3 regions of the Exiguobacterium abrahamii genome follow, and region 3 is predicted to be linked to each of the others. Evidence: predicted binding sites of a transcription regulator. Region 3 holds the regulator's gene; each other region holds the start of a gene.
What was found. The regulator Rex, encoded in region 3, represses fermentation and respiration genes when NADH is low (regulators of the CRP and FNR family bind a similar motif). The targets are predictions, from matches to a motif close to TTGTGAAATATTTCACAA.
Positions count from the first base shown of each region.

Region 1 (10,441 bases), on a different contig from region 3:
CTCTTGTTCGTCTTCACATTAGTGATGAACTTACTTGCGAACTGGATCACACGCCGCTTCAGAGAGGAGTACTAAGATGGCCTTACCAGAAAAGCAACCTGTCTCAAAGAAATTCATTGATCCGGTCGCGGTGAAGAAATCCATTAGCCAGCGACTCGTCGTCAACAACGTCACAAAAGTCATTTTCCTTGCTGGACTGTTCTTCGGTCTTGTCGTCTTAGGTATTCTCTTGTTCGGCGTCATCCGTGACGGTGCGTCATGGTTATCACTTGAGTTTCTACAAAATGCACCATCACGCCGTGCGGAACGTGCCGGGATTTATCCGGCGTTAATGGGCTCCATCTTCTTGATGCTCCTCATCATCCCGATGATTTTCATCATTGGTGTCGGGGCAGCGATTTATCTAGAAGAGTACGCGAAGAAGAGTCGGATGACTTCATTCATCGAAGTCAACATCTCAAACCTTGCAGGTGTACCATCGATCGTCTTCGGTTTACTTGGTTTGACGTTCTTCGTACGTAACATGGGCTTCGGTTCAACATTGATTGCAGGAGCATTGACACTCGCGTTGATGAGTCTTCCGGTCGTCATCGTCTCGTCCCAAGAGGCAATCCGTGCCGTTCCACAAGCGATGCGTCATGCATCACTTGCACTCGGTGCGTCAAAATGGCAAACGACGTTCAAAGTCGTTCTTCCGGCGTCACTTCCGGGTGTCATTACTGGGATCATCTTGGCCGTATCTCGAGCGATTGGCGAGACAGCACCACTCATCATGGTCGGAGCTGCGATTTTCATTGCTCGTGCGCCAGAAAGTATTTTCTCAGAATTCACAGCATTACCGATTCAAATCTACAACTGGACAAGTCGTCCACAAGCGGACTTCCAAGGACTTGCAGCGGCAGGTATCATCGTCTTAATGGTCATCCTCTTGACGATGAACTCACTTGCAATCTGGATTCGGAACCGATTCTCAAAACGCTATTAATCGAACGATATAGATAGAAGGGATTTCTTTTAAGGAGGAAGACAGATGATGGATACGAAGCTGAATACGAAATCAGTCGTTACAGAAGGGACAGAGCGTATGAACCAACCAGTAGCAGCACGCGAGAGCGTCTATAACGTCAAAGACTTAAACTTATGGTACGGTGACGATCATGCGTTGAAAGATGTCAATCTCGACATTAAGAAAAATGAAGTCACGGCAATCATTGGACCGTCTGGCTGTGGGAAATCGACATTCATCAAAACATTGAATCGAATGGTTGAACTCGTTCCGATCGTACGGACGAATGGTGCTATCGAGTATCACGGACGTAATATCTTTGATAAAGAATACGGTGTCGAAGAATTACGGACATCGGTCGGAATGGTCTTCCAACAACCGAATCCATTCCCAAAATCAATTTATGACAACATCGCTTATGGTCCCCGTGTCCACGGTGTCAAAAACAAAAAAATCCTCGACGAGATCGTCGAACGCAGTTTACGCCGTGCGGCGATCTGGGATGAAGTCAAAGATCGTTTGAACGAAAATGCTTATGGTCTTTCTGGTGGGCAGCAACAACGTCTTTGTATCGCGCGTTGCCTTGCAATCGAGCCAGATGTCATCTTGATGGATGAGCCGACATCGGCACTTGACCCGATTTCTACATTAAAAGTAGAAGAACTCGTCCAAGAGTTAAAATCAGACTACTCGATCATCATCGTGACTCACAACATGCAACAGGCTGCACGTGTTTCGGACAAAACAGCGTTCTTCTTGAATGGTGAAGTCGTCGAGTTCGATCAAACAGACCGGATCTTTGGAAATCCGAGTGACAAACGGACGGAAGATTACATTTCAGGACGATTCGGATAAGAAGGGGAGACGAGACGAATGGCAGCGAACCGTACGATTTTTGGAGAAAATCTTGCAATACTCGATCAAAAGGTCTTTTTACTGGCTCGTAAGACGATGCAACAGATCGCAACAACGGCAGAAGCACTCGAAAAATATGATCAAGACATCGCGCGTGGTGTCATCGAAAACGATAATGAACTCGATGAACTTGAACTGGAAATCAACGATGATGCGATTTTATTAATCGCGAAGCAACAACCCGTTGCGACAGATTTACGACGAATCATCACCGCGATGAAAATTTCGTCGGATCTCGAACGGATTGCAGATTATGCGGGGAATATCTCAAAAGCGGTTCTTCGTGTCGAAACGTTCCCGTATGTCATTGATATCTCTTTATTGAAGGAAGCATTCGAGACATTACTGGATATGACGGAAACTGCGATCGTCGCCTATCGTGACGGAGATGTCGAGAAAGCAAAAGCCTTGTCTGATCTCGATAACGTCATTGATGAGACGACATATAAGGCACTTCGCCAGTACATGCGTCATATGTCACTGCAGCCGATCGTCGTCGATGAAGTCATGCAATTCACGAACATTTGCCGCTACATCGAGCGGATGGGTGATCACTTGACGAACGTCGGGGAGCATCTGATCTATCTCGAAAAAGGAAAACATTATGATTTAAACGGATGAATCAAGTAGGCAGGAGGAATTTCCTCTGCCTACTTTTTTTGTAAAGGGATTCGAAACACGTTTGTAGAATAGGAAAGAAGTGAATAATGACAGAGAGGTGATTGGGAATGCTTGAGCAAATCATTAAAATGAAGGAACAAGGGCTGACAACAAAACAAATCGCAGCTCAATTGGATACGACTGAAGGGAAAATCAAATATGCTTGGACTAAATATCGTAAATCGTTAACAGAACAACCTTCTGTAGCAGCGCCGAAAGTAAAATCAAAAACGGTCAAGCAGACGAAAAAGTCGACTGCACCGGTATTAGACGTCGTACCGTCTGTGCAAGTGGTACCTTCGCTAGAACGTGACGCGTTTGGAATGGCGACACATTACGAGGATGACATCCTCCACGCCATCGTTCAGTCACCGACAGCGTTGTACGTCTACTGGGAATTATCTGAACTGTCGAAACAGTTGCTAGAGACGCACTATCACACGACGTTTGATTCGTTCCGTAAAGAATTACGCATCATTGATGTCACACTTGTTGAATATGAACAAGGACAGGCAAATCGGACGTATCAATTCGAGCTACCAGAAATGACGAATGCTTGGTTCGTTCGACCAGTCGCCCCGAATACTACATACATCATCGAATGGGGCATTCAAACGATCGACGGGGACTTTGTTCCAGTACTGCGTTCAAAACCAGTCGAAACGCCACGTGACGAGCCAGTCACGGATGGACGGTTCGCGGAAGTCGTGCATCATTGGCAATACGGAGAGGTCGAACAACCGGAATGGGTCGAAGTATTACGTCCTTATTCCTATTTCGACCGCGTCCGGTAATGGAATTAGAGAGAGGGAAAGGAAGAGAAGCTATGCGAAAAGGATATTTTTCACTCGTCTTACATGCACATTTACCATATATCCGTCATGAAGAGGCGCATCGTCTAGAAGAACGGTGGATGTATGAAGCGATTTCAGAAACCTATATCCCATTATTGTGGGAGATCGATCGCTTGTCACGTCCGCTCGGCTGGACGGTCAGCATTTCACCACCCGTCATCGAGATGCTTGCCGACCCATTGATTCAAGAGCGGTATATCGAGCATATCGAGGATACGTTACGTTTGATTCGCCAGGAACTAGAGCGAGAGCTTGCTCAAAAGGAACGAGATGCGCTTCTATTCTATCAAGACCGCTATCAAGATTTATTGAATACGTTCCTTCACTGGGAAAAAGATTTGAACCGGGCATTCCGTCATTACAAAGAGCAAGGTTATCTCGATTTGATTACGTGTACGGCGACACACGGATTCAGTCCGCACATGTTGTCTGAACAAGCGGCACGTTCTGAAATTCAGACGGGATTGAACTGTTTCGAACGTCATTACGGATTCCGTCCATCTGGTCTTTGGATGCCGGAGTGTGCGTATACGCCAGGACTTGACCGTATTTTGTACGAAGAGGGCATTCGTTATACATTCGTTGACGAACATTCCATCTTAAACGCGGATCCGTCACCGAAACACGGAATCGGAGCACCTGTCTATTCGCCGCACGGTGTGGCACTGTTCCCGCGTGATCAAATCATTTCCGGGAAGATTTGGAGCTCTGTCATCGGATACCCGGGTCATCCGGATTACCGCGAGTTTTATCGTGACCTTGCGTACGATCGAGAGTGGGATCAAATCGCTGAGTTCATGCACCCAGAAGGCTTACGTTATGATACAGGGTTGAAATTGCATCGCGTAACAGGAGAAACGGATCAAAAAGACTATTACGTCCGTGATTGGGCATGGCAACGGACGAGTGAGCACGCAGTAGACTTCGCACAAGCACTCGGTGAACATTTGGATGCGCATCAAGGACAAGACTTCCCACCGTTCCTTGTCACTGCACCATTTGATGCCGAATTGTTCGGTCACTGGTGGTTTGAAGGTCCCGACTTCCTCGGTAAAGCGATGGAACGTTTAGAAGATCAAGGAATTGAGTCGATTTCACCGGCGATCTTCCTCGAGCGTCACTTCCAAGACATCGACACGGCACACGTCGCGATGGGAACATGGGGACGAAAAGGCTACGCGGAAGTCTGGATCAATGAACGGAATGACTGGATGATTCGTCATCTCCATCAGCTTGAGAAGAGACTAGCAGGTGTCGTAGCTCGAAATCGTCATCAAGATGCATTGACTGTCAAAGCGAAGCGTCAACTCATTCGAGAATATCTCCTCGCTGTCTCCAGCGACTGGCCGTTCATCCTCGATGGACAGACGACAGCGCAATATGCTGCGAATCGTTTCCGTGAGCACATCTTACGTTTTGAAGAAACCGAGCGTCGCCTGGATGCTGAGGAGCTGACGGTGGAATGGTTGGATGATCGATATCGCGAATATCCTTTCCTTCAAGATTCAGATATTGAACCGGATGTCTTCTTGACGGCACATGATTACTACGTGGCAGTGAAACGTGAGAAATCTTGGAATACAGACGCCATCTTATTGTTCGTCCGACAATATGATGCGTCAGACCGGCCAGCTTCAGAGCTCGCTCGACGGCTCGCTGCTGCTGGTGAGAACGTCTATGTCGTCACGGAACATCCGGAAGCGTATCGATTTGAAGAAGGTGTTCACGTTTACGGAGTGCAAGTGACGGGTCTACCGCTCGTTCAGACCTATAACCAATTGGCGGCACTAAACTTAGCTTTCTTACGTCAAGCGCAAGCCTTGAGTAAGATCGTTGATTTCGCAGTCATCCACAACTTCAACATGGAGACTGCATCAGCTGCCCAAGCCATCGCTAAGATCAAAGAATTGCCACTCGTCAGTAACGTCTACGATGTCGAAAGTGAGCGTTCACCTGATCGTTCAGGCGGTCTGGTCGTTGCCTTAAAACGACTTGAAGGAGATGCGTTGCGCCAATCAGCGGTCGTTTATCTAGAACGAGAAGAGTCACGTCATGGGGTGGAACAAGAGTATCACGTTGAAAAGAAGCCGCTGCGTTTTGAAGAGAACCTTGAAAAACCATATCAACACGTGACGAATCCGAAAAAGAACGGATGAACAGTTGCAATTCCTTTCCTTTCTTGGTACGATACTTGAGTATGCTTAACCTTATGTAAAGCAAAATCACTTGATACATCGAGAGCTAGATAGGAGGGAATCCCATGCGCGTTAAAATCACATTAGCTTGCACTGAAACTGGTGACCGTACTTATATCACTAAAAAGAACAAGCGTAACAACCCAGAGCGTCTTGAGTTGAAGAAATACAACCCACGTCTCCGTAAGCACACACTTCACCGTGAAGTGAAATAATTGAGATGGAAGCCGTCACTTCGTGTGATGGCTTTTTTTGTGGAAAGGAAGACAACTATGAACAAACAAGAAGTACGCCGTCTGATCAAAGAACGACTAGATGTGATGGAGAACCGTGCGGAAAAGGAACGATTGATTCACGAACATGTCTTGTTACTACCTGAATGGCAACAAGCGACCTGTGTCGCGATCACGTTAGCTTTTCGAAATGAATGTGATACAAGAATGCTGATTGGACAAGCGTGGCAAGAGGGCAAGACGGTCTTGATACCAAAAGTAGTCGGAGACGAGATGGTCTTTTATGAACATGGACCAGAAGATCAACTGCAAGCAAATCAGATGGGGATTGCTGAACCGATCGCTTCAGCACGTCGCGCCTCACTTGATCAAGCAGAGCTTTGCCTCGTTCCAGGTCGCGCCTATCGTCGGGACGGCTATCGTTTAGGATGGGGAGGAGGCTATTACGATCGTGCACTCGTGCCATATACAGGATGTAAAGTATCGATTGCCTTTTCTGAACAACTTCTTCCAGATTTCGAAGTGGAAGCCTTTGATATCCCCGTTGACCTGATCGTCACTGACTTAGAGGTCATCCGATGTTGAGCGCGACCATTTTGTTTTGTCTATTGCTTGCTTGGACCGGACGATCTTTTCGTTTATTGACGACAAGTGGTGCGATCATGACCCTGCTCGTCGGTAGTGGTGTCTCATTCGGATTCGGTTGGCAAGGATTAGTAGTACTCTTACTCTTCTTTGGTAGCTCGAGTCTGTTATCGAAGGTCGGACGGTCCAGAAAACAATCGGTCGACTCCATCGTTGAGAAAGACGGCGCGCGTGACGGATGGCAGGTCCTTGCGAATGGAGGGCTAGCGTTCGTTGCTGCCTTAGCGTATGCCATGACGATGGATTTTGCGTATCTCTTGTTATTTCTATTCGTCATCGCAGCATCGAATGCTGATACGTGGGCATCCGAAATCGGACCGCTCTCAAAACGTGATCCATGGTCGCTCAAAACGTTACGCCGGGTACCAGCAGGAACAAGTGGAGCGATGTCGCTGATTGGAACGGTAGGTACGATCGCAGGAGCTGCGTTCATCGCGATAGCAGCGCATTGGATATTTTCTCTTTCTTTAAGGGACGTCTTACTCGTAACAAGCATCGGTGTACTTGGGAGCCTATTGGATACACTATTTGGAGCAGTAGGGCAACGCGTTTACCGATGTACGGTTTGTGGGGAATACACAGAAAAGCGAGAGCACCATGGTCAACCGACCGCTTACGTTTCGGGCATTCGATTTTTAGGGAACGATGCTGTCAATGTCTTAACGAGCGGTTTGGCAAGTGGAATCGGGTTTATCATCGTTCGATTCTGGTAACTGGAAAGTATATGAGTATGTAATTCCTTATGTTAGGATATCAATGACACAAAATGGACAAATGTGATTAATTTCACATGATACAAAGAATGTGAAAGATGTTACAATTTACTTGTGAGATAGTTAACAAACTCTTAGGACGAATGAAAGGGTGGACATAACGATATGGAATTACATGCGAAAGTGACACGGGTAGCCCTCATTGGAGCTGGTGCAGTCGGTTCAAGCTTTGCCTATCAGATGTCAACAGCTGGACTTTGTGAAGAACTCGTCATCATTGATGTCAACAAAGCCAAAGCAGAGGGCGAGGCAATGGACTTAAACCACGGAACACCATTTAGCTCTTCACCGATGCGAATATGGGCTGGTGACTACGCAGACTGCCGCGAAGCGGAAGTCGTCGTCATCACGGCAGGCGCTCCACAAAAACCAGGTGAGACAAGACTCGATCTCGTCGCAAAGAATGCGTTGATCATGAAAGAAATGATTCGTCAAATCATGGATTCTGGTTTTGATGGGATCATCGTTGTGGCTTCCAATCCGGTTGATATCATGGCGCATCTTGCCTGGAAATATTCCGGTCTTCCGAAATCCCGCGTATTTGGATCAGGAACGGTGCTGGATACAGCACGTCTGCGTCAAATGCTTGGAGAATACTTTCACATTGATTCCCGAAATGCCCATGCCTATATTCTTGGCGAACATGGTGACACGGAATTTGCAGCCTGGAGTAACAGCCGCATTTATGGAAAAACGATTGATGAACTACTTGCTGAAGACGATCGTTATTCTCAAGCAGATCTTGATCAAATCTACATCAACGTCCGAGATGCTGCTTATCATATCATCGAGCGCAAAGGGGCAACCTACTATGCGATTGGGCTTGGACTCGTTCGGATCGTTCGTGCCATCCTCGGAAATGAGAACTGTCTATTGACGGTCGGCGCCCATGTCGATGGGCAGTACGGAATTTCCGGTATCCATATTGGAGTTCCCGCCATCATCAATCGTCAAGGTGTGCGTGAAATCATTGAAGTTTCATTGACGGAAGAAGAGTTGAAGAAATTCCATCATTCTGCTGATGTATTACGTCAGACGCTTGAACCCGTCTTGCAAGGATAAGCGTACGCATCATGATGAAGGTATTACGAAATAAAGTAGCAAAAAACTCAAGTGTCGGACTTGCTTCATATTGTCCACACTTGAGTTTTTTTGATGTAGAGAACGAATACATAAAAAATCACATCTATTCGTCCAGTAGTAAAAAGAAAAAAATCTAGGTTTTATTTTACTAGAAAAGGGTTAAGTAAGAGATAGAAGCATTTTTACGTCATTTTTTTGTACGTCATGATACCCAAAAAGGAGAGAACCGACAGTCATGTATACTTTTCGAAAACTAACTAAAGAGGATGCAGAACAATACTGGAATCTACGCCTTGAGGGATTAAAAAATCATCCAGATGCATTCGGTCATTCGTTTGATGATGAACAGCAAACCCCGCTCCGCGAAGTACAAGAAGGACTTGAGGGAGAACCCGACTCCGATGAGGTTTGGCTTGGTATGTTCGACGGTGATACATTGTTTGGGTTTGGTCAGGTCAAACCATATGAATTGTCACGTGAATCGCATAAAGCGATGATTTCTGGAGTATACGTATCACCTGAATATCGCGGTGGTACTGGTCGCGCTTTAATGGAAGCCTTAATCGAGGAAGCGAAGAAGTTACCGGACGTTGAGCAAGTCATTCTTGCCGTTTTATCAGGGAACGAGGCCGCGCAAAATCTTTATGAGTCGCTCGGTTTTGAAGTATATGCCGAAGATCCAGATTCCGTAAAATTAGAAGACGGCACATATCGTGATGATATTTGGATGAAGAAGTACGTCTAATTTCTTCAGATGATGTGGAAAGAAGCTGTAGCAAAAAAAAGTGCTACAGCTTTTTCGCATGGTATCCGTAAGATATCAGTATCGGCAAAGAATGAATATTTGTTATCATGAGAACAAAGCGGATGTCACGTCGTAGTCCGATTGAAAGGGAGCGAATGAACATGAAAGAAGTCATACGTACGATTGAAGAGCTTGTCTCGATTCCGAGTCCAACAGGTTCGACAAAAGAAGCGATTACATATGTAGAAAAGCGATTGATCGCAGAAGGGGTCACGTATCGAAAACTTGAAAAAGGAGCGATTTTAGCGACACTACCTGGTGCTTCAACGCGTACGCGGTTACTGACGGCACACGTCGACACACTAGGAGCGATGGTGAAAGAGATTCTACCAACAGGACGACTTCGTTTATCACAACTAGGGGGATATGCTTGGACAGCGATCGAAGGTGAGAACTGTCTCATTCACAAGATGGACGGTCAAACGGTTTCAGGTACGATCGTGTTCCATCATTCGAGTGTTCATACGTCGCGCGAGACGAACAAAACGGAACGATCCGCTGATAATATCGAAGTACGATTAGACATTCGTTCGACGACAGCAGAAGAGACGCGCGTTGCGGGGATTGAAGTAGGAGACATCGTAACGTTTGATCCGCGATTCCTCTATACGGAAACGGGATTTGTGAAGTCGCGCCATCTCGATGATAAAGCATCCGTTGCTTTGTTACTTGAATTGATCAAGGAATGGAAAACAATCGAGCTGCCACACACGATCCAGATTCTGATTTCAAATTACGAAGAAGTTGGATTCGGTGGGAATGCTGGATTCACGGACGAGGTCGCAGAATACATCGCGGTCGACATGGGAGCGCTAGGAGACGGTCAGCATTCGGATGAATTCACGGTCTCGATCTGTGCGAAAGATGGTTCAGGTCCGTATGACTTGGCTTTACGCCACCAGTTAACGCGCTTAGCACAACGTAATAGTATTCCATATAAGGTTGATATTTATCCGTTCTATAGCTCGGATGCCTCAGCAGCAGTAAGTGCGGGCCACGACGTCCGGCACGGATTGTTCGGTCCGGGAATCGAATCGAGTCATTCGTACGAACGTACACATGAGACGTCGTTACAAGCGACATATGATTTGCTACATGCCTATGTAAAGGAGCCGATGGTCGATGAAGACACTGTATGATGTACAGCAATTACTCAAGACATACGGGACATTCATCTATCTTGGGGACCGAGCGTCCGATATCGCGATGATGATGCTTGAACTCGATGAATTACAAGAAGCAGGCGTTTTGGAACAACGACAGTACGATTCA
Region 1 covers NZ_JADOYC010000002.1:210,807-221,247, forward strand. Annotated here, with positions in the region: gene pstC (phosphate ABC transporter permease subunit PstC) at 1-75, shown strand, start outside; gene pstA (phosphate ABC transporter permease PstA) at 77-985, shown strand; gene pstB (phosphate ABC transporter ATP-binding protein PstB) at 1,085-1,861, shown strand; gene phoU (phosphate signaling complex protein PhoU) at 1,880-2,542, shown strand; gene ITJ88_RS10760 (DUF4912 domain-containing protein) at 2,650-3,375, shown strand; gene ITJ88_RS10765 (1,4-alpha-glucan branching protein domain-containing protein) at 3,408-5,591, shown strand; gene rpmG (50S ribosomal protein L33) at 5,696-5,845, shown strand; gene ITJ88_RS10775 (5-formyltetrahydrofolate cyclo-ligase) at 5,903-6,448, shown strand; gene ITJ88_RS10780 (DUF92 domain-containing protein) at 6,442-7,221, shown strand; gene ITJ88_RS10785 (L-lactate dehydrogenase) at 7,387-8,343, shown strand; gene ITJ88_RS10790 (GNAT family N-acetyltransferase) at 8,600-9,109, shown strand; gene ITJ88_RS10795 (M42 family metallopeptidase) at 9,271-10,308, shown strand; gene ITJ88_RS10800 (YqgQ family protein) at 10,292-10,441, shown strand, end outside.
Region 1: ITJ88_RS10785 (L-lactate dehydrogenase) is a predicted target of Rex. The motif match lies at 7,283-7,300, and genes of this name have one in related genera.

Region 2 (10,441 bases), 1.6 Mb from region 3:
GCAAGCGAAAGCAAAATCTGGTTGACGACTTGAGATAACACGTTAGACAACTCCTTTGTATCAGTTCATTCCTTTATTTTAGAGAACCGGCGACGAAATGAAAAGGAAAAAAACGGAGACAATTCAAAAGACGGATTCGCGATGACAGCGAATCCGTCTTGTTTTTATAATACGACCGCAGCGATCGTACCGAAGATGATCAAAGGAATGTTGTAGTGCAGGAACGTCGGAATGACCGTTTCCCGCATGTGATCGTGCTGACCATCAGCATTTAGACCACTCGTTGGTCCGAGTGTCGAGTCTGACGCCGGACTACCCGCGTCACCGAGAGCACCAGATGTTCCGATGATGGCAATCGTCGCTTCTAAACTGAATCCGTACTGGATACAAAGTGGAACGAAGATGGCAGCGATGATCGGAACGGTTGAGAAACTCGAGCCGATCCCCATCGTGACAAGAAGACCAATCAAGAGCATGACGAAGGCAGCAACGAGTTGTGAATCGCCCATCAACGCTTTTGAATTCTCGACGAGTGGCTCGATGTCGCCCGACTTACGCAAGACGTTTGAGAAACCGTTCGCTGAAATCATGACGAAACCGATGAATGACATCATGCGCATACCCCGTGTAATGACGTCATCGGCTTCACTGAAGCGAACGAGTCGAAGCAGCAAGAAGAGGATCAAACCAGTTGTTGCGGCGAGAATCATCGACTCCGTTTGCAGTTGGACGATCAAGGTTGCAATGACGACGACACCACTTAAGACAAGCTTCGTTTTCGTGATGACCGGAATTTCATAATCGTCCGGTGCGATGTCACGCATCTCATATGTCCGCTCTTTCCGGTACGTGTACAAACCGATCAAGAGACCGACGACCATCCCGAGTGCCGGAATCGCCATCGCTTCGATGACGGATGCTCCTGCTGTATCGAGACCATTTGCCTTCAAGTTCTTTAGTAGAATCTGGTTGAGGTAAATGTCTCCGAAACCGACTGGTAAGAACATGTACGGTGTCACAAGACCGAACGTCATGATGATCGCAATCCGGCGACGGTCCATCTTCAATTGATTGAACAGACCAAGAAGCGGCGGAATGATGATCGGAATGAACGCGATGTGGATCGGCAACACGTTTTGTGAACTGATCGCAAGCAAGAGAATCGCGAACAAGATGAATCCTTTTAATTTTTTGACGGAAGCGGCACTTGCGTTACCACGCGAACGCGCAATCAAAGAGTGCGCAAGTGCATCCGGTAAGCCTGTTTTCGAGAGAGCAACAGCAAATGCACCGAGCATCGCGTAGCTCAGGGCGATTTCGGCCCCGTCACCAAGACCACCGGAGAATGCTTTTGTCGTCTCGGTCAGGTCGAGACCACCGACGAGACCGCCGGCAAACGCACTGATGACCATCGCGACCACGATGTGGACGCGGAAGATCGCTAATATAAATAGTAAAAAGACGGCAAACAATACGGCGTTTATCATTCAGTAAAACCACACTTTCTTTTGTTATCACTGTACTATACTAAAGTATCTTACAGCCATGTTGGAATGCTGTCAAGAGTAAAAGTCTGACCTCGTAATCAAAAGATGAATGATACGCTTGTTAGCTTTCCACAAGAAGTTACACTCTTTTATACCCTGAAGCTTGAAGTGAGAAGCGTTTTGATCACTAAAAATGAGTCATACGAAAAAACGTGCCATCTTTCTCCGGTACGAGAAAATGGCACGTTATCTTTAGATTAAAGCAGAATAGATCATCCAATTCTATTTGCGTTTCTTCTATAGAGAGTGATCAACAATCGACGACGTCAAGTTTACCAGTTCCTGGATCGATGACGAGTCCGTGGACGTTCGTCCCAGGTGGTAGTAATGGGTGGTTCTTCACGAGGCTGACCGAGTGGGCGACGCTTTCTTGAACTGACGTGAAACCACGCAACCATTGATTCAAATCAACACCAGATACTTCGAGTGTGTGAAGAATCTGTTGGTCGATGCCCCGATCCTTCATTTCATTGATCATGTGTTTAGGATCAATCGTGCTCATGCCGCAGTCGTGGTGACCGATGACGACGACTTCTTCAGCACCAAGAGCATACAACGCGACGAGAATCGAGCGCATGACGGAACCGAATGGGTGCGATAGGATAGCACCGGCATTTTTGATGATCTTCGCATCCCCGTTCTTAAGACCAAGTGCGTGTGGGAGGAGTTCCGTCAAGCGGGCATCCATACACGTCAGGATGACGACCTTTTTGTCTGGGAACTTATCCGAGACGAACTGCTCATACTGTTTTTCGGCGACGAATCGCTCGTTGAAGGCTAGCATTTCCTGTACAACTGACATTGAAGTGTCCTCCTTTAGTGGTAGCTCTTAATATGTACCCCATATCAGAATACAAGATGATGAAACGGCTATCAAGTCGCGAAAATGCAAGGTGTGACAAATCGCACACATCCATGTACATGAAGCAAAACGATAAAAAAGAAGATTTTACAACAGTTGTAAACGCTATCAAAGGTGTGAGGGAATTCACAGGATGGTCATGCACAAAACAGGAAAAAGGGGTTATGATTGATTTGTGAAGGAAAGCACAAACTATTGAAAAACAGCTTGGCATTCCTGACATAATGGTTGGCAAATCAAACTCAGATTCGTTCCACGACAGGGAGGAAACCACTCATGGCTGTGAAAGAAAAAACAAAATCGACGGCAACGCCGGTCGAACAAGCAGTTGGACAAATCGTTGAAAAAGGGCAACGTGCATTACAAGAATTACTGACGTTCGATCAAGAAAAAATCGACACAATCGTCCGGGATATGGCACTTGCCGGACTTGAACGGCACGTCGAACTCGCTCGTCTCGCAGTAGAAGAGACGGGACGCGGTGTCTTTGAAGATAAGATGATTAAAAACATGTTTGCGACAGAATACATCTACAACAGTCTACGTCATGAAAAAACGGTCGGGATTCTCGAAGAAGATGTCCAAAACGGCATCACCTATATCGCTGAACCCGTCGGTGTCGTCTGTGGTGTCACACCGGTCACGAACCCGACATCAACGACGATGTTCAAAGCATTGATTGCGATCAAGACACGCAACCCGATCGTCTTCGCGTTCCACCCATCGGCACAACGATGTTCCGTTGAAGCAGCGAAAACACTCCGTGACGCAGCCATCAAAGCCGGGGCACCGAAAGACTGTATTCAATGGGTGGAAGAACCATCACTTGAAGCAACGAAAGTCTTGATGAACCATGAAAACATCGCCATGGTCCTTGCGACAGGTGGAGCAGGAATGGTCAAATCAGCGTATTCAACAGGTAAACCGGCACTCGGTGTTGGACCAGGGAACGTTCCGTGTTACATCGAGCAGTCTGCGAAAGTCAAACGGGCAGTCAGCGATCTAGTTCTCTCAAAAACGTTTGATAACGGGATGATTTGTGCGTCTGAGCAAGCCGTCATCGTCGATCAAGAGATTTATGCGACGGTTCGTACGGAAATGGAAGCACTCGGTTGTTACTTCTGTACACCGGCAGAAAAACAACGCCTCGAATCACTCGTCATCAAAACCGATACATGTGCCGCCAACGCGGACATCGTCGGGAAACCTGCGACATGGATCGCAGAAAAAGCCGGCATCGATGTTCCGGAAACGACGGTCATGCTCGTTGCAGAACTCGAGCACGTCGGAGCGGCAGAACCATTGTCTCATGAAAAACTCAGTCCCGTCCTCGGTGCGTATCGCGTCGCTTCGACCGAAGAAGCGTTCACGATTGCTGAACAAATGCTTGAAATCGGAGGTCTCGGTCATACAGCTGTCATTCATACGACGAACGATGACTTGATGACAGCGTTCGGACTCCGCATGAAAGCCTGCCGGATCCTCGTCAACAGCCCATCTGCTCATGGCGGAATCGGTGATCTGTACAACGAGTTGACACCATCTCTGACACTCGGTTGCGGATCATACGGGAAAAACTCTGTTTCTGAAAACGTGACAGCGAAACACTTACTCAACGTCAAAAAGGTGGCGAGACGACGCGTGAACATGCAATGGTTCAAGGTCCCTGAAAAAATCTACTTCGAAAAGAACTCTGTTCAGTACTTGCGGTCGATGACTGACGTCTCACGCGTCATGATCGTCACGGATCCAACGATGGTACAGTTCGGGTATGCCGATAAAGTAATTCAAAACTTGCCACAGTCCGTCAGTTACCGAATCTTTGACCAAGTCGAACCAGATCCATCGGTGACGACTGTTCAGACGGGTGCCCAAGCGATGCGTGACTTCAAACCTGACTTGATCATCGCTCTCGGTGGTGGTTCAGCGATGGATGCCGCAAAAGGAATGTGGCTCTTCTATGAACAACCGAACGAAACGTTCTCGAACTTACGTCAAAAATTCCTTGATATCCGCAAACGGGCGTATCAATTCCCGACACTTGGTCGTCAAGCGAAGTTCGTCGCGATTCCGACGACTTCTGGTACGGGTTCAGAAGTGACACCGTTCACCGTCATCACGGATAAAGAGAAAAACGTCAAATACCCGATTGCTGACTATGCATTGACACCAGACGTCGCAATCGTTGATCCTGAATTCGTCATGACCGTCCCGGCTTCAATCACTGCTGATACCGGAATGGATGTCTTGACGCATGCGACAGAAGCATACGTCTCGGTGCTTGCGAACGACTACACGGATGGACTGGCACTCAAAGCAATCAAGATGATCTTCGACTACTTGCCACGAGCATATGCTAACGGATCAGACGCTGAAGCACGCGAAAAAGTGCACAATGCGTCAACGATGGCAGGGATGGCATTCGCGAACGCCTTCCTCGGCATCAACCACTCGATCGCACACAAAATCGGTGGCGAGTTCCACACGCCACACGGTCGGACGAATGCAATCCTGATGCCACACGTCATTCGCTATAACGCGTCACGTCCAACAAAACTAGCAGCATTCCCTAAATACGAATCATTCGTCGCGGATGAACGGTATGCCGACATCGCACGCTACCTCGGTCTTCCGGCAGCAACGACAGAACAAGGGGTCGAATCCCTCATCCAAGCCGTTGCTGATCTTGGACAACGTCTAAACATCAAGATGTCATTCAAGGCGCAAGGCATTCAAAAAGCAGATTTCGAGGCAAAACTCGACAAGATGGCGGTCGATGCTTTCGAGGATCAATGTACGACTGCGAATCCGAAGATGCCGCTTGTCGCTGAGTTACGGACGATCATGGAACAAGCATACGAAGGCATCTAATAGAGAAAAAAATACCATGGCACCTGATCGTTCAACCGGCTTCTCACTGTGAGAAGTCGGTTTTTGTTTTGGGAATCAGTGGAGACAGTCGGAGAAAAGATGGGATATAATGGCTGTTGAATGAATTTGATGTTTTTGGTTTCGCTGTAGCAGGAATATTCAAACATCAGATATAAAAAGGAGGAAATGGGATGGAGTCAAGGCAAGAAAGGAAACAACGACGGTTTTCCGTCTGGGATGTCCTGTTTGGCGTCCTTATCGGTCTCATCTTTTTCGGTGTCATCTATGGTGTGATGGCATTTTTGACTTCACAAATCACCTCATCCTCAGACTATCAGGATCTCGTGACGCAGATGCAACAGGCGGATGTCTCCTGGAAAGATGCAGATATCACGGTGTCATTGATGCTACTGTTCGTCGGTGGGCTGTCGATCACGATGCCGAGTGCGGTCCGGGAAGGAATCATCAATCAGGTGCTCGATGCGAGTTCTGCCGGCGATGTCTTATCGTTGTTTGGGATTGACTTAAAGCAAGTCCTTGCACCACTTACGTTTGATGTCTCTTACGGCACGTTACTCTATTCCGTTTTTGGCATCGGTTTGATCGTCCTGTTATTTTTAGTGTTACGGATTAAGGCAAGTCGTCTCGGGTGGACGATTCGATCGATCAGTTTCTTCTTAACGGTCGGAATCATCTGGTTCGTCCTTGCCGGACGCGGAAACGACGTGCCATTCCTCTCGTTACAAGACGGCTATGCGATGAGTGGGATCCTACCGCTTCTCGTCGTCAGTTTGCTTGGTTGGATGGCGTTCTCCCCGCAAAAGTTATCCGGTTTGACAGCTGCCGGTCGTGCCAGCTTGCTGATTTTAATACTCGCAAGTACACTTCAACTCGTCTTTACGGTACAGGACGAAGCGGAATATGACGGTGATTCCTCACTACGGACGGCACTCACCGTCGCGAGTCTAAACGCCGGAAGTGGCGGGATGTACGACTGGATCCACGGCGGTCAGGTCGTGTATCAAGCAGACGTCCTTGGAGCGAATGCGGAAATCCCGGTCTCGATGTTGAACGGGGAGACCTCAACGGATCAGCTCAATGACTCGATCCAAAAAGTCGTTGATGGAATCGACACGGACCGGGTGACAGAACAATTGTTGACGTTACTCGGTGGAGAACGTCCGGATTTGTCAGCAACACAATTGAAGCTCGACCCTGTTGATTACGGTGTCGCGCGGCAGACGATCCAAGCGATTGATGCGGAATCGGCAGGAGCGACGCCACCGAATGTCTCCAGTGAGAGTGCGTACTGGGTGCTGTTGCTCGTAACGTTCGCGATCTACTTCGTCTGTAGTATCCGAAGCTTCAAGTCGATTATCGATCCGTTCGTCTTTGCGATCGCGATCGGTGTCATCAGCTTCATCGTCAGTCAAGCTTCATACGTTCAGTTCGCGATGAAATGGCGCAGTGACGTCTTATTCGAGTTCGCTCAACAGACGGCAGGCTGGACGGTACTCTACGCCGCAGGACTTGCGTTACTTGGTGGAATTCTTGGTTATGTCGTTCGACGGAAACCAGAGAAAAAGGTGTAATGTAAAGGGACATGGGGTGGTGAAGCTCCTGTACCATGAATCCGGACGACGCACGTTGCTGTCATGCTCGCTTTCCATAGGCGGGAGGTAAGTCGCGTATCCTAAACTACGACCGGGTTTTACCTGACCCTGACGAAAGCAAAAAACATGCTTTTTTTCCTGTAGGAGTCGAGAAGGAACAGTTACGTTCTACATCAATCATAAACGATACGTTTTCAGGTTCATGTCCTGAAAACGTATCGTTTTTTTGCGTGGTTCATCTCATTTGCATCATCTCCTTTTTTTACCAAGTAAACTTGGTTTGTAAAGGGAAAATCAACAATGTTAAGCCAGTATTTGGAATTAGTTAAGTAGGTTAAATAAGACGGATGTCCGACCTATTTGAAAGGACTATTAGCTATAATCGAACCATGCTAAATTAATGAAGCAGTCAAAACATCCTGGGGGGAAAATCCATATGAAAAAAGCAACGAAACTCGTCATCGCGTCGACATTGATCGCACCGATGCTCGTACCAGTCGTTCAAGTCAAGACACTTGCTGCCGACAACAGTGTCGTCAAGTTACGCTTCTTAGAAACAACGGATTTACATACGAACTCAATGAACTACGATTACTTCAAGGATGCGCAGGACGAAACAATTGGTCTCGTCAAAGCGGCTACAGTCATCAAAAAGCAACAAGCTGAAGTGGGCGCTACGAATAGCTTCTTGTTCGATAACGGAGACACACTTCAAGGAACGCCGTTTGGTGATTACGTCAAGAACCAGTACGACAAAGGAAACAAAGGCAAACATCCGATGTACGAATTGATGGAATACCTCGGTTATGATGCGGTCACGCTCGGAAATCATGAATTCAACTTCGGTCTTGATTTCCTCAAGTCAGCGATGAGTGCTTCGAGCGGTTCAATCAAGTTCGTCAACTCGAACGTATTGGATGCAGTTACGAAAAAGCCGATCGTCGCGGACTACAACAAAGATGGAAAAGACTATCAAATCATCGAACGTCAAGTCAAGGACCAGAACGGTGACATGAAAACAGTCAAAGTGGGTGTGTTCGGAGTCGTCACGCCACAAATCATGGCATGGGATGCGGGGAACCTGACGGGGAAAGTCACGGCTGAAGATATCATCCCGACTGCTAAAGCCACAGCGAAAAAATTAAAAGATGCTGGCGCAGATGTCGTCGTGGCACTCGCACACACAGGGATCGGGGATACGACGGATCAAAAAGATGGCGATGAGAACGTTGGCTACGCGTTGACGAAAGTCGCAGACATCGATGTCTTGATGACAGGTCATCAGCACGGGAAGTTCCCAGCAGCCGATTCAGCGTTCAACAAACTGCCGAACGTTGATGCTACGAACGGTCTAATCAATGGCAAACCGGTCGTCATGGCGAACACACAAGGGAAAAACGTCGGAGTCATCGATCTTCAGTTGAAGCAAGTCGACGGGAAATGGGTCGTTGATACGTCTGGTGCGAAACTAGCGGACGTAACGAAAGACACGACAGCAGATGCCGGTGCTGTCAAGTTGATCGAAAAAGCACATGAAGGAACGCTCGCTTACATTCGTCAAGAAGTCGGTACGATCAATGATGATATCCAAAGCTTCTTCGCTCTCGCGCAAGACGATGATTCCGTTCAGTTCGTAACGAACGCTCAGAAATGGTATGTCGAGAAACAACTCAAAGAAAATGCCGATCTTGCAAAATATAAAGATCTCCCGTTGTTGTCAGCAGGTGCACCATTCAAGACAGGTGGTCGTAACCAGGTCAACGCATCCGATTACACGTTGATCAAAAAAGGACCAATCGCACTCAAGAACGTCGCCGATCTTTATGTTTATCCGAATACACTCGAAGTCGTCAAAGTAACAGGTGCTGATGTCAAAGACTGGCTCGAGATGTCTGCGGGGCAATTCAACCAAGTCGGCGGTGAGCAGACAGAGTTGTTGAATAAAGAATTCCGGAGCTATAACTTTGATATCCTCGATGGATTGACGTACGAAATCGATATCACGAAACCGGCGAAGTTTGACGCAGATGGTAAAGAATTAGAAGAAAATAAAGATTTGGAGCACCGTGTTCAAAACATCAAGTATCAAGGCAAAGCGATTGCGGATGATCAAGAATTCCTTGTCGCGACAAACAACTACCGTGCAGGTAGTGCGACGTTCCCAGGTCTTGGTGGCGGAAAGAATATCGTCTACAAATCAGCCTACGAAACACGTAACGTCATTTCGGACTTCATCAAAGCGAAACAACCGGTTGATTATAAAGCCGATGACAACTGGTCACTCGTCGCAAGCAAACCGACGACGGTCAGCTTTGATTCAGCGGCTGCAGCGGCACCGTACGTCAAGCGGTATGAAGGCATCACGAACACAGGTGAAACACGTCCAGGTGAGACAGGTACGTTCCTCAAATTCAACATGAACGTGCCGATGAAAGACTTCACGGTCTCAGTAAAAGCAGTCAAACCAGGGGCAAAAGTCGTCACAGGTCAAGCCGTTCCAGGTGCGAAAGTCACGGTTAAACTCGGCGAAAAAGTCCTTGGTACAGCAACAGCAAACGAAGCGGGTCAATACGAAGTCGTGACACGTCCGCTCAAATTGCGTGACAAGTTGACGATCGTCTCGGAACTCAGCTTCATGAAGACAGAAACGAACGTCACAGTCGGCACAGGTGTCGTTGCGACACCAGCGATCGATAAAAAGTCAGCAGTATACGGTTCAACGGTCCTCCGCGGTAAAGCAACGGAAGGTCTTGACGTGACGCTCTATAAAGGATCAACGAAAATCGCGAAAGCGAAAACGACGGCAAGCGGCTTCAAGGTTGCGGTCAAGAAGGGTCTAACGACAGGTACGTACACGGTCAAATCGACAGACATCTCGAACAAGATCACGAAAAAAGCGTCGTTCACGATCAAGAACACGTATCCGGTCAAAAAATGGTCAGGCAAAAAGACGTTGACAGGTAAAGTCGAAAAACGACAAATCGTCCGCCTCTACCAAAAAACAGAAGCTGGTTATCAATTGATCGCTCAAGACGTGGCGGATCAGCACGGGAACTATGTCTTGAAGATGCGTAAGGCATTGACGAACGGCTCGTACAAACTCAACATCTATACAGCGAAGGATCATCTCGATCAGTCACGCTACTTCATCACGAAGTAATATCTCACATGGATGCCTGCATATGCAGGCATCCGTTTTTATTTGATTAGATACGTGCGTTGTGAGAGCAGAAACCGTTTAATGCGTTCGTAGATGATTGCTTGCTCGACTGTCAATTGATTCGTCGCGTGCGACATGTAGAGTTGTGAGGTAACGGTAAACACATCGTCTGTGATGAAAGGGAGTCCCATCTCGCGACAGACGGAGACGGGAACGAAGCTGAAATACCGTTGCTGGCGTAAGGCGAGTTGCAGTGAGACGTCATCAATATAGTGCGAGGTATCGGCATAGATGTTTAGTTCCGCCATCTTCAATTGGATGAAGCGGTTGTAGTCCTTATTGTGGGAGGGAAACAAAAAGGCAGTCTCCGTTGCATCCGCATAGAGCG
Region 2 covers NZ_JADOYC010000001.1:1,604,622-1,615,062, reverse strand. Annotated here, with positions in the region: gene uptA (undecaprenyl phosphate transporter UptA) at 1-41, opposite strand, end outside; gene ITJ88_RS08400 (Na+/H+ antiporter family protein) at 165-1,484, opposite strand; gene ITJ88_RS08395 (beta-class carbonic anhydrase) at 1,798-2,349, opposite strand; gene adhE (bifunctional acetaldehyde-CoA/alcohol dehydrogenase) at 2,686-5,280, shown strand; gene ITJ88_RS08385 (hypothetical protein) at 5,472-6,872, shown strand; gene ITJ88_RS08380 (bifunctional 2',3'-cyclic-nucleotide 2'-phosphodiesterase/3'-nucleotidase) at 7,330-10,053, shown strand; gene ITJ88_RS08375 (LysR family transcriptional regulator) at 10,092-10,441, opposite strand, start outside.
Region 2: adhE (bifunctional acetaldehyde-CoA/alcohol dehydrogenase) is a predicted target of Rex. The motif match lies at 2,583-2,600, and genes of this name have one in related genera.

Region 3 (10,441 bases):
ACGCGATTGCGGAAGGCATCGGGATTTACTTCAAGATTGCCCAAGATGTCTCCCAATGGACGTCTGGCGGACTCGTCGGGTCGACATGGGGACAACTGCAAGTCATCGCGCCGGTCATCGCGATCGGCATCGTGATTGCGTTCATTTTCTCGCGGCAATTGACGATCCTCAGTCTTTCGGAAGAAGTCGCGCTCGGACTCGGACAGAACATCCAGCGGATCAAGGCGGTCCTCTATGTCGTCGTCATCCTGCTTGCCGGTGCTGCCGTAGCCCTCGTCGGTAACATGGCGTTCATCGGGCTGATGATTCCGCATATCGTCCGTGCAATCGTCGGGACGGACTATCGATTCATCCTGCCGATGACCGCGATCTTTGGTGCAACGTTCATGTTGCTTGCCGATACGATCGGACGGACGCTGTACGCGCCCTATGAGACGCCGGTCATCGCAATCGTCTCGATGCTCGGGCTACCATTCTTCCTCTTGATCGTTCGGAAAGGAGGGCGTGCTTTCTCATGATGGAATCTCGTTTACGCCGTCGCCAGCAACTGACGTTTTGGACGTTACTGGCATTATTGATCGCAACACTCGTCGTCAGCATCGGTCTTGGACCTGCTTCCCTCTCGTATGATCGTTTACTGCCGACGTTACTTGGAAACGGATCGTTCAAAGAGGAGTTCGTCCTCTATTCACTCCGCTTACCCCGACTGCTTATCACCGTCATGGCAGGAATGGCACTCGCCTTATCGGGTGCAATATTACAAGGAATTACCCGCAATGAACTCGCTGATCCTGGTATCATCGGCATCAACACGGGAGCTGGCGTCGCCGTCGCCTTGTTCTTCCTGTACTTCCCGACCGATGTCGGGTCATTCATCTATCTGTTACCAATCGCTGCCTTCTTCGGTGCACTCGTCACCGCGACAGCGATCTACCTGTTCTCGTACGACCGCGTACAAGGACTTCAACCGATCCGGTTGATTTTGACCGGTGTCGGCTTCTCGATGGCGCTGTCCGGAATCATGGTCATCCTGATTTCATCGACGCGTCGCGAAAAGGTCGACTTCATCGCCAAATGGCTTGCCGGTAACATCTGGGGGACGGACTGGATTTTCGTCTACTCGCTCTTGCCGTGGTTACTCGTCTTGTTTCCGCTGACATTCTACAAGGCGAATAAGCTCAATCTGCTTGCCTTGAATGAACCGGTCGCGATCGGTGTCGGTGTCGCGCTTGAAAAAGAACGGATCCAACTCTTGCTGACAGCTGTTGCGCTCGCCGCTGCTGCCGTCTCTGTCACCGGTGGGATTTCCTTCATCGGTTTAATGGCGCCGCATATCGCCCGCGCCCTCGTCGGACCACGGCATCAGTTCTTCCTGCCAATTGCCCTTTTACTCGGCGGCTGGTTGCTTGCGTTCGCTGATACGATTGGACGCAACATCGCAGGACCAGACGGTGTACCGGCTGGGATTGTCGTCGCCTTGATTGGAGCACCATACTTCATCTATCTCCTGTTGAAGAAATAATCAAAAATCCGCATCCATCAGCTTCTTTTTCGCTGATTGATGCGGATTTTTGGCTTTAGCGTTTCCACCACGCACGTTCGATTTCTCCCATCGAGACGTACGCGGGATCGATTTGTTTAGCCAACCGGTTCAGTCGAGTGACGCTAAGACCAACTCCACCGCTCCAGACAAGTAAGAGAACGAATAAATAACCAGGGGCGCTTGGAATCGACAGCATGACGAAAGCGATCAACCACGCTACGACATAACCAATGATTGTCAGACGAGCGACCCTTTGAACAGTCTGTCGATAGATATTCGGTGTTAAATACGACTTCATGAGTCGTAGCCGAACGATTTCTCGAACGACTCCAATCCCGCAAAGACAAAAGAATATGATCTGACTAAAGACAGATGCAATCGCCGGCACAAACCAAGCGGGTATTGCAAAAATCAATCCAGGAATCAAAAAGAAATAGGTGACGATACGCACCGGACGTTTCATTACATTCAGACGTGCTTGTCGCTCGAATAGGTGTTCCATTTCGATGTTCCTTTCTGTCTGACGAAGCGGGCTACCTCAACGTCACTGATATAGTCCGGATCACGCGCTCCGTCGCGTCGGATGATCCATTCGCTGATGAAATAAAGTGGTGTTAAGATCGCAAAAATTGCCACCAGCATCTGCCAAAACGGTCCTTCGATCGTCTGGGTGATGACGATCGTTAAGATCACATACAGCAGGACGTGACTACCAATGCGTAGTAAAAATTGGCGACGGACCTGCGCTTTTGAGATGTAGCCGTCTAAAATTTTTCGTTTTTTTAGTTGGTAGCGAAAATCAGAGCCGAGAAAAAGGGCTGGAATCGTCAAAATCAACAAGGGGATGTCGGTCCACTCGATCAGGATACCGACTGTTATGAATAAGAGCACGTTCCAGTACCAGCGTGTGCCGAGCCACTCGACATCCCGGTACGCGAGCGCAAGTTTTTGTAGACGTTCTTCACGAGCCGTTTGCATAGCCTCTTCTCCCTTAGCGCGCTTTGTGAATTTCTTTTTCCGTGATATACGTTGGATCAATCTTTCGTGAGATGAACTCTAACGTTTTTCGACAGAGCCAGTAGAACGGAATGACGACGATGACGAGACCGATCAAGAAAGATGTATTCGGGCGATCGACTGCCCAAACGATCAGACCGGCGAGTGCTCCGTACTGTAAGATGCCAATCAACACATGCACCTGATAAAGGCGTCTTGCTGAATCCTTTGATGTGTATTCCGCAACAAGCGCGAACCGCTTCCGTTGTAGTAACATGTCATAGCCAAAATACAATAACGGGACGATCATCGCGTAGATTGGTTTCTCGAGTGTGTTACTGAGCGCTAAGAATGCCGCAAGCATGACCCACATGCCGGTCTTCGTCTTCTGATGCATCTCTTCGTACAGCGCCGCCAAGGCATCCGTTTGTGTATGTACGTGTTCCATGATCATCCACCTCTCTATACTGTCATATACTTACATTTTACTAGATTGGTTTCATCTGTAGTACGATTTTCGAAAAAAAAGACGTCCTACCGCTTAGGGTAAGACATCTTCCATGAAGACTACGCACTGACTTGAATGATCAGATAGATGACGCTATAGGCAACGATCGCGAGCGGTATCATCGCGACACCGATCAGCCAACCGTTTTTGTCGCGGATACCGAGATATAAGACGAGACACCCTACGATGAAGGCGATTAAGGTCGTGAACGGATTCATGGTTGTTCCCCCTCTGACTTGTTTCTGTTCTTAAAATTCCCCCTCTTCTCATCTCATAAACCCTTCAAGGCGCTTCGGCACGCAAGAAAAGCCAGACGGATTTCCGCCTGACTTCATCTTTTGTTCCTTATTTTTTCGTGATGACGACTGTTTTCGTAACAACGTGTCCACCGAGGTCCTTCAGTTTCAAGTTGTACGTGTTTTTCCCCTTCTTGAGCGTCACTTTTTTCGTGATTGTCTTTTTGAAGGCTTTCATCTCGTACGGCTCTTTGAACGTCCGGCGGTATTCCGCGCTACCGTTGAAGTCAAAGCGTAATTCGCTGTAGTTATCGCGAAGAACGATCTTCATCTCAGCTGTTTTTGTTTTGCTTGAAACGGTTTTTGGTGCTGTGACGCGAATCGTCGGTAATTCTGTGTCGATGATGACTTGACGACTGAACGCCACACGGTTTCCTTTACCATCGTACGCTTCGACCTTGAATGACTTGACGCCATCCGTCGTATACGTCACGTCGTGGCTGAAGGCATAGTTTTGCTGGGCTGCATCGAAACGCAATTTAACGGATTTTCCGTTGATTTTGAACGATTTGATGCCTGATTCATCAGAGACGTGACCTGCGATGTTGATGACTTTTGATGTCGCAAGACCAAGTGCGACCGGTGTATCGATTTGAACGTTCGGTACCGCTTTATCGACACCTGTCGTGTTGACGTCTTTTTTCACACTGTTTCCTGCATAATCCTTCACGACGAAGGCAATCTTCGCGCGCTCTGGAAGATTCGTCAACGTGTACGCTTTTTCTGTTGCAGCAAGCGGCTGTTTCAAGACACTCTTACCATTGACGAGGATATCGTATGACGCGACACCTGTCCCTTGGTCACCTGCTGTCCATGAGAGCGTTGATTTCGACGCATCCCATTTCACGGTTGCGGCTGGTTTTTTCGTATCGACATAGACTGGGAAGAGGTTCGACTGCCATTTTGCATTCGGATAATCGATCACGGATTTGACTTTATAGTAGTAAAGACCATCCTTGACCGGTTTCCCGTTGATCGTTCCGTCCCAAGCAGCGCTTGTGACTGGTGTGTATCCGTCCTCTGAACCGCTATCATAGTAGTTCTTGACGACGTCCGTTTGCGTATCGAGCTTCTGAAGCGTTGCTTTGTTACGGTCAAGAATCGAGTACTCGACTTTTTTCGCATTACGGAGGAACGAGATGATCGGGAAGGCTTCATCTGCGCTACCATCGTTGTTTGGTGAGAACGAAACTTTGTTCGCGACGACATCTCCAGCAGCATTCGCACCGAGGAATTCGAAGTTATCCTTCACTTCTGTTGCTAGACCTGTCAAACCGTAGAACGTGTTGTCTTCATCGTATAATGGTGCGTCTAGAATCGGAGCTTGATCCCATTTTCCTTTGAAGCCAACGTAAGGAACCGTCAATTCTGGATTCTTACTCTTCGTATCGATCAGACGGACGAATCCTTCGACGAAGTAGCCGTTCTCAAAGACTTGTTCGAGCGGAAGTTCGTTTGCCCAGTCCGTTGTATCCTTCAGATCAACCGATACACTGACTTTCGTTGAGCTCTTCGGATTAATCGAGACCGAACTTGCTTTCTTCGAGCCAACTGCAAATGAGATCGGATATGTGCCTTTGTTTGCATCCACCGTACCGATCGTTCCCTTTTTAAAGATGCCGTTTGCTTCGAGGAAGTTTGATCCTTCGGCACCGAGATCCGATTGAACCGTTCCGGCTAACTTATACGTCACTTTTTCACTGCTGTAGTTTTTCAAATCAAGTGTGAACGTGAACTTCTCGCCGACTTCCTTCAAGGATGCCTTACCTTCACCTGACTTCGTCTCTGTGACGACGACTGGTGTCTTCATGGCAGCACGAAGATCCATCAATCCAGCTCCCTCACGACGTGGGGAGTAGAAGTTGCCTGTTTTTAGCTGCGCATTGTATTTTCCTTGATCGAGTTGCGGACGTGACGTGTTCATCAAGATGTTCTTCGCGAGCTTGACGCGTGTCGCACCATCGACTTTGAAGTCCTTCGCGATCCGTTGCATGACGAGTGCCGTTCCACCAGCGACGTGTGGTGCCGCCATCGATGTTCCACTCATGACACCATACTCGTTATCGTTGAGCGTCGAGTAGATTTTTCCACCTGGTGCCGTAATTTCTGGCTTGAAGTCAAGGCTTGGTGTGACACCCCAAGACGTGAAGTCAGACATTTGTCCTGCGACCGGGTTATCGGCTGAGACTGCTTTTCCGTCGAACGTGACAGCGATTGCCTTGCCCTCTTTTGCTTTTGCTTCAAGATCGTTCCCGTCTGCGATGCTGAGTGTGACGAGTGGAATCGTCGGATTGTTGAGCGCCATGCTGACGTAATCCCCATGATCGACCCGACCGCGGACGATGACACCTGCTGCCCCTTGCTTCTCAGCTTCTGCTTGGATCATACCGTAGTTGAAACCACCGTTACGCACGACGAAGACGACTTTCCCTTTGACGTCTTTGCCTTCGTAGTTCGAAGCTTGACCGTCACCGACATAGACGACATCCTTCTTCTCTTTATCGAAGACAGCAATCGGATTCGGTGAATCTTGTTTTTGGTATGCCAAATAACCAGCATCCTGACCGTCAATCGTCAGCGCCATGCCTTCGAGTGTCAATTTCGTATTTTCGAGTGATGCGACTTGGAGTGCTTGGCTCGTTAAACCTGGTGCACCGACGACACCGATATCCGGGTTCGCTGTGTACGGATTACCTGCACCATGACCTGCGAATGCCGAGTTACCAGCAGAAATCGCACACAAGATACCGTTGTTCATCGCGTTGACGATTGCGCGTTGTTCTGGATCATCTGCATTGACGAACGATGCCGTCGAACCGAGACTCATGTTGATGACATCGGCTCCGAGTGCAATCGCATCATCGATCGCTTTAATGTAGATATCGCTGAATGTCGATGGCATTCCTGGATCGTTTCCAAAGACCTTCATCGCAAGGAGCTGTGTTTCCGGTGCGACTCCTTTGATGCCGCCGTTTGCTTCATCCCCGTTTGCTCCGACCGTACCCGCGACGTGCATCCCGTGCATTGATGCGCCCGCACCTAAATCACGGATTTCGCTATCGTGATCGGCATAGTTATAGCCGTACGGTACTTTTTCCGTGAAGTACTTTCCTTTTAAGCCTTTTGTTTCTTTCGCACTATCGACTTTCGAAGAAGTCAAATCGATCTTCGTTTCTGGGCTCAAGACCATGTCCTTATGCGATGGATCGATTCCCGTATCGATGACGGCAACGATTGTTCCTTCCCCTTTAAAACCATAGTCCTGCCATGTTTCCTTCGCATTGACCATGTCCTTGCTGTACAGCATGTCTGGCTTGGCACCTTTAGCAACTTCCGGACGCGCGTATTCATGGGCGATATGTACGCTCTTGACTCCGCTCAGTTGTTTGATGTCTTCGATGTCGCCGAACTTGACTTCACCACTGAATCCGTTGATGACGGTCGTGAAGCTTTCCTTATATGTAACGGGAATCGCCTTTTTAGCGATGGCTGACTTGACTGATTTTTGGACGTTGACGAGGCGATCTTTGATCGACTCTTTTTCGGCATTGCTCAATGTGCTATACCGCTTGTTTTGAGCCTGGGCGATTTGAATCGCCGGCTTCTCTTCCATCTCGATGACGACACGGACTTTATCCGATTGTTTGTAGTTCTTCTCTTGCCCCGATTTCTTCAAAGAGAGTGTCTGCGGTTTTTGACCCGTTGCTTTGTCTTGCGACGACAGTGCACCTTGCGCACTGACTAGATTGGAAGACGTCATTAAGACGGCTGCCATAAGTGCAATCTTCTTCTTCATGCGTTCGTTTTCCCCTTTTCTGTAAAACCATAGTAGTACTACTGATAAAACAGTTAAACGAAAATTCTGTATATTTAGTTTAATGAATTTAATGGAAATAAACAATTTATATTTGCCTATTTTTTTAATTTATTTGTTTTACGTGACATTTTATATTTTTAAGGAATTTAACTGGGAGAAAAATAAAAACTCCTCGACGCCTCGAGGAGTTGGATATTTGGTATTGGTGGAGACTATCGGGATCGAACCGACGACCTTTTGGCTGCCAGCCAAACGCTCTCCCAGCTGAGCTAAGCCCCCATGAATTATCTTTAGTATACGCATCGCTAACTGCTTTATCAATATAAAAATAACGCTTTCATAAAAAAGAATTCCTTCCAAAATCGTCGGAAGGAATTCACGATTCATTTATTCAATTCACGCATCAAATCCGCCTGTCGTTCAAGCTCTGCCTGTTGCTCGAGGATCAAGACCTTTTTGTATGTCCGCGCAGAAATCAAGATGCTGATCTCATAGAGAACGAACAATGGCACCGAGATCATCAAGTGTGACGTCACGTCCGGCGGTGCGATCAATGCCGCAACGACGAACAGCGCAAAGTACGCATATTTCCGATTCTTTCGCATGAAATATGGCGTCACGAGACCAAGACGTGTCAGGAACATCGTCACGACCGGCAATTGGAACAGAAGACCGAACGGCATCGTCAATCGGATGAGGAAACTGAAATAGTTTTCCACTCCGATGACTTGTTCGATTCCGAGCTCTTTCCCGAGATCCGTTGAGACTTCAAGCAAGAAGGGAAGCAACCAGAAATACGAGAAGGCTACGCCAGCCAAAAACAGAAAGAAGATGACCGGAATATACGTCAATGTCGCTTTTTGCTCCTTGTCATAAAGTCCTGGTCGGACGAATGCCCAGAGTTGATACATCCAGAACGGTGACGCTAAAATCAGCGCAATGATGAACGCAAGATTCAAATACAACATTAAAGGATCGGCGACGTTGAAGGCATTCAAACCGATGCCGAGCTCTTTTAAGTCCGCTTGCAAGAAGCGAACGAGCGGTCGGACGAGCGGAAATGCGACAGCGAACAGGACGACGACGATGATAAGCGACCAGACGATCCGCTTACGCAGTTCGTCAAGGTGCGACGTCATGCTTTGCTCTTGATCAACCGTCATGATTCAATCACTTCTCTTTCGGTTCGTCCTTTTTATCGTCGTCCATGATGCCGTTCGTGGCATTCTTGAACTCTTTCAATGTCTGACCTGCAGCGCGTCCGAATTCTGGTAACTTCTTCGGTCCGAAAATGATCAATGCGACGACCGCGATTAATCCGATGCTCGCAGGTCCGATACCTAGTGTGAGCGGAATAAGGTTTTCCATTATGATTTCACTCCTTCAGCTGATTGCGAATAATGCTTCATGAAATAAACTAACGACTGCAACTCGATCGATAAATCAATGTGATGGACCCGGACGCTCGCTGGCACGTTCAACCGCGCTGGCGTAAAGTTCAGGATGCCTGTCACACCATACTCGACTAACTCATCCGCTACTGACTGCGCGAACTGGGATGGAACCGTCAAGATGGCGACATCGACCTGATTCGCTTCGATTTGTTCTTTCATGTCCGAAACATGATAGATTGGAACGTCATGCGTCGTTGTTCCGACCTTCTCTTCGTCCGCATCAAACGCAACGACTATCCGAGTACTATTATTCTTTAAAAAGTTATAATTTGCAAACGCTGTTCCGAGATGACCGACCCCGATTAAGGCAACATTCGTCACCTCATCTTGATTCAAGGTTTTGCGGAAAAACGTTAAGAGATGTTGAACGTTATATCCATACCCCTTCTTCCCTAATGCCCCAAAGTAGGAAAAATCGCGACGAATCGTTGCTGAATCAACCTTCACCGCCTCGCTTAACTCAGCAGAAGAGACGCGGAGCTTGCCTGAATTGTATAAACTTTGGATGAAGCGATAATATAGCGGCAACCGTTTTGCTGTCGCTTGTGGAATTTTTGTGTCTGGTCCATTCATCCTGCAGTTCCCCCTTCGGCCACATCCATCGTGGCACCCAAATCTTTGCAAAAAGCTTTCTACTCTCCTTGATTGTAAACCACTTCACATAGAGTCACAAATAATATATTCCGCAGGACCTCGCGCTTTTGTTCGTGATAGACTAAAGGGTGGAAGGATGGATGGAAATGATACTCTTACAAGTCAACCAACTCTCGAAATCATTCGGCGTCGAGCCGATTTTAGAAAATATCAAATTGGAAGTACAAGAGCGCGATCGCATTGCGCTCGTCGGACGAAACGGTGCCGGTAAATCGACCCTGCTCAAAATCATTGCTGGCGAACTCAGTCATGACTCGGGCGACATCATGAAAGGCAAGGATGTCAAAATCGGTTATCTCGCGCAGGACAGTGGTCTCGAATCGAACGAGACGATCTGGAACGAGATGCTGACTGTCTTCGAACATCTTCAGGAACAAGAACGAACACTGCGCCGGATGGAAATCGAAATGGGTATGGAGCATATCTTGAACGACCCGGTCGCGTACGATCGTCTCTTGAAGACATACGATCAAGCGCAACACGACTTCTCAGAAGCGGGTGGTTATCAGTTCGAAGCAAATATCCGCTCCGTTCTGCACGGGATGCGCTTTTATCCGGATGATTATTCGCGCCGGATTCAGACATTATCCGGTGGTCAACGGACACGGCTTGCCTTAGCGAAGATGCTCTTACAAGCACCAGAGCTTCTCATTCTCGATGAGCCGACCAATCACCTTGACATCGATACGCTCGCTTGGCTCGAAAGTTACCTCGGTGGTTATCGTGGTGCCGTCTTAATCGTCTCGCACGACCGGTACTTCCTCGACCAAGTCGTCAATGTCGTCTATGAATTGTCACGCAATGTCTGTCGTAAGTTCACCGGTAACTACACGAAGTACTTGGAGCAAAAAGCCGCCTTGTACGATCAGGAAATGAAGCAGTTCGAGCAGCAGCAAGAAGAAATCGCGAAGATGCAGGACTTCATTCAACGCAACATCGCCCGGGCGACGACGACAAAACGTGCCCAAAGTGTACGGAAGCGGCTCGAGAAGGTCGACCGGCTCGACCGACCAGATGGGGATGAGCGTAGCACGGTCCTGTCCTTCCCGATTGAAAAACAGAGCGGGAACGACGTTCTTCAAGTCAATCAACTGGCGATCGGTTACGAAGAAGCTGTCTCAAAAGACATCACGTTCCACTTGCAACGCGGTGAATCGCTGGCACTCGTCGGAC
Region 3 covers NZ_JADOYC010000001.1:8,321-18,761, reverse strand. Annotated here, with positions in the region: gene ITJ88_RS00125 (FecCD family ABC transporter permease) at 1-518, shown strand, start outside; gene ITJ88_RS00120 (FecCD family ABC transporter permease) at 515-1,522, shown strand; gene ITJ88_RS00115 (hypothetical protein) at 1,578-2,045, opposite strand; gene ITJ88_RS00110 (hypothetical protein) at 2,012-2,521, opposite strand; gene ITJ88_RS00105 (hypothetical protein) at 2,535-2,987, opposite strand; gene ITJ88_RS00100 (hypothetical protein) at 3,107-3,265, opposite strand; gene ITJ88_RS00095 (S8 family serine peptidase) at 3,393-7,139, opposite strand; tRNA gene ITJ88_RS00090 (tRNA-Ala) at 7,364-7,439, opposite strand; gene tatC (twin-arginine translocase subunit TatC) at 7,544-8,323, opposite strand; gene ITJ88_RS00080 (twin-arginine translocase TatA/TatE family subunit) at 8,331-8,528, opposite strand; gene ITJ88_RS00075 (redox-sensing transcriptional repressor Rex) at 8,528-9,187, opposite strand; gene ITJ88_RS00070 (ATP-binding cassette domain-containing protein) at 9,355-10,441, shown strand, end outside.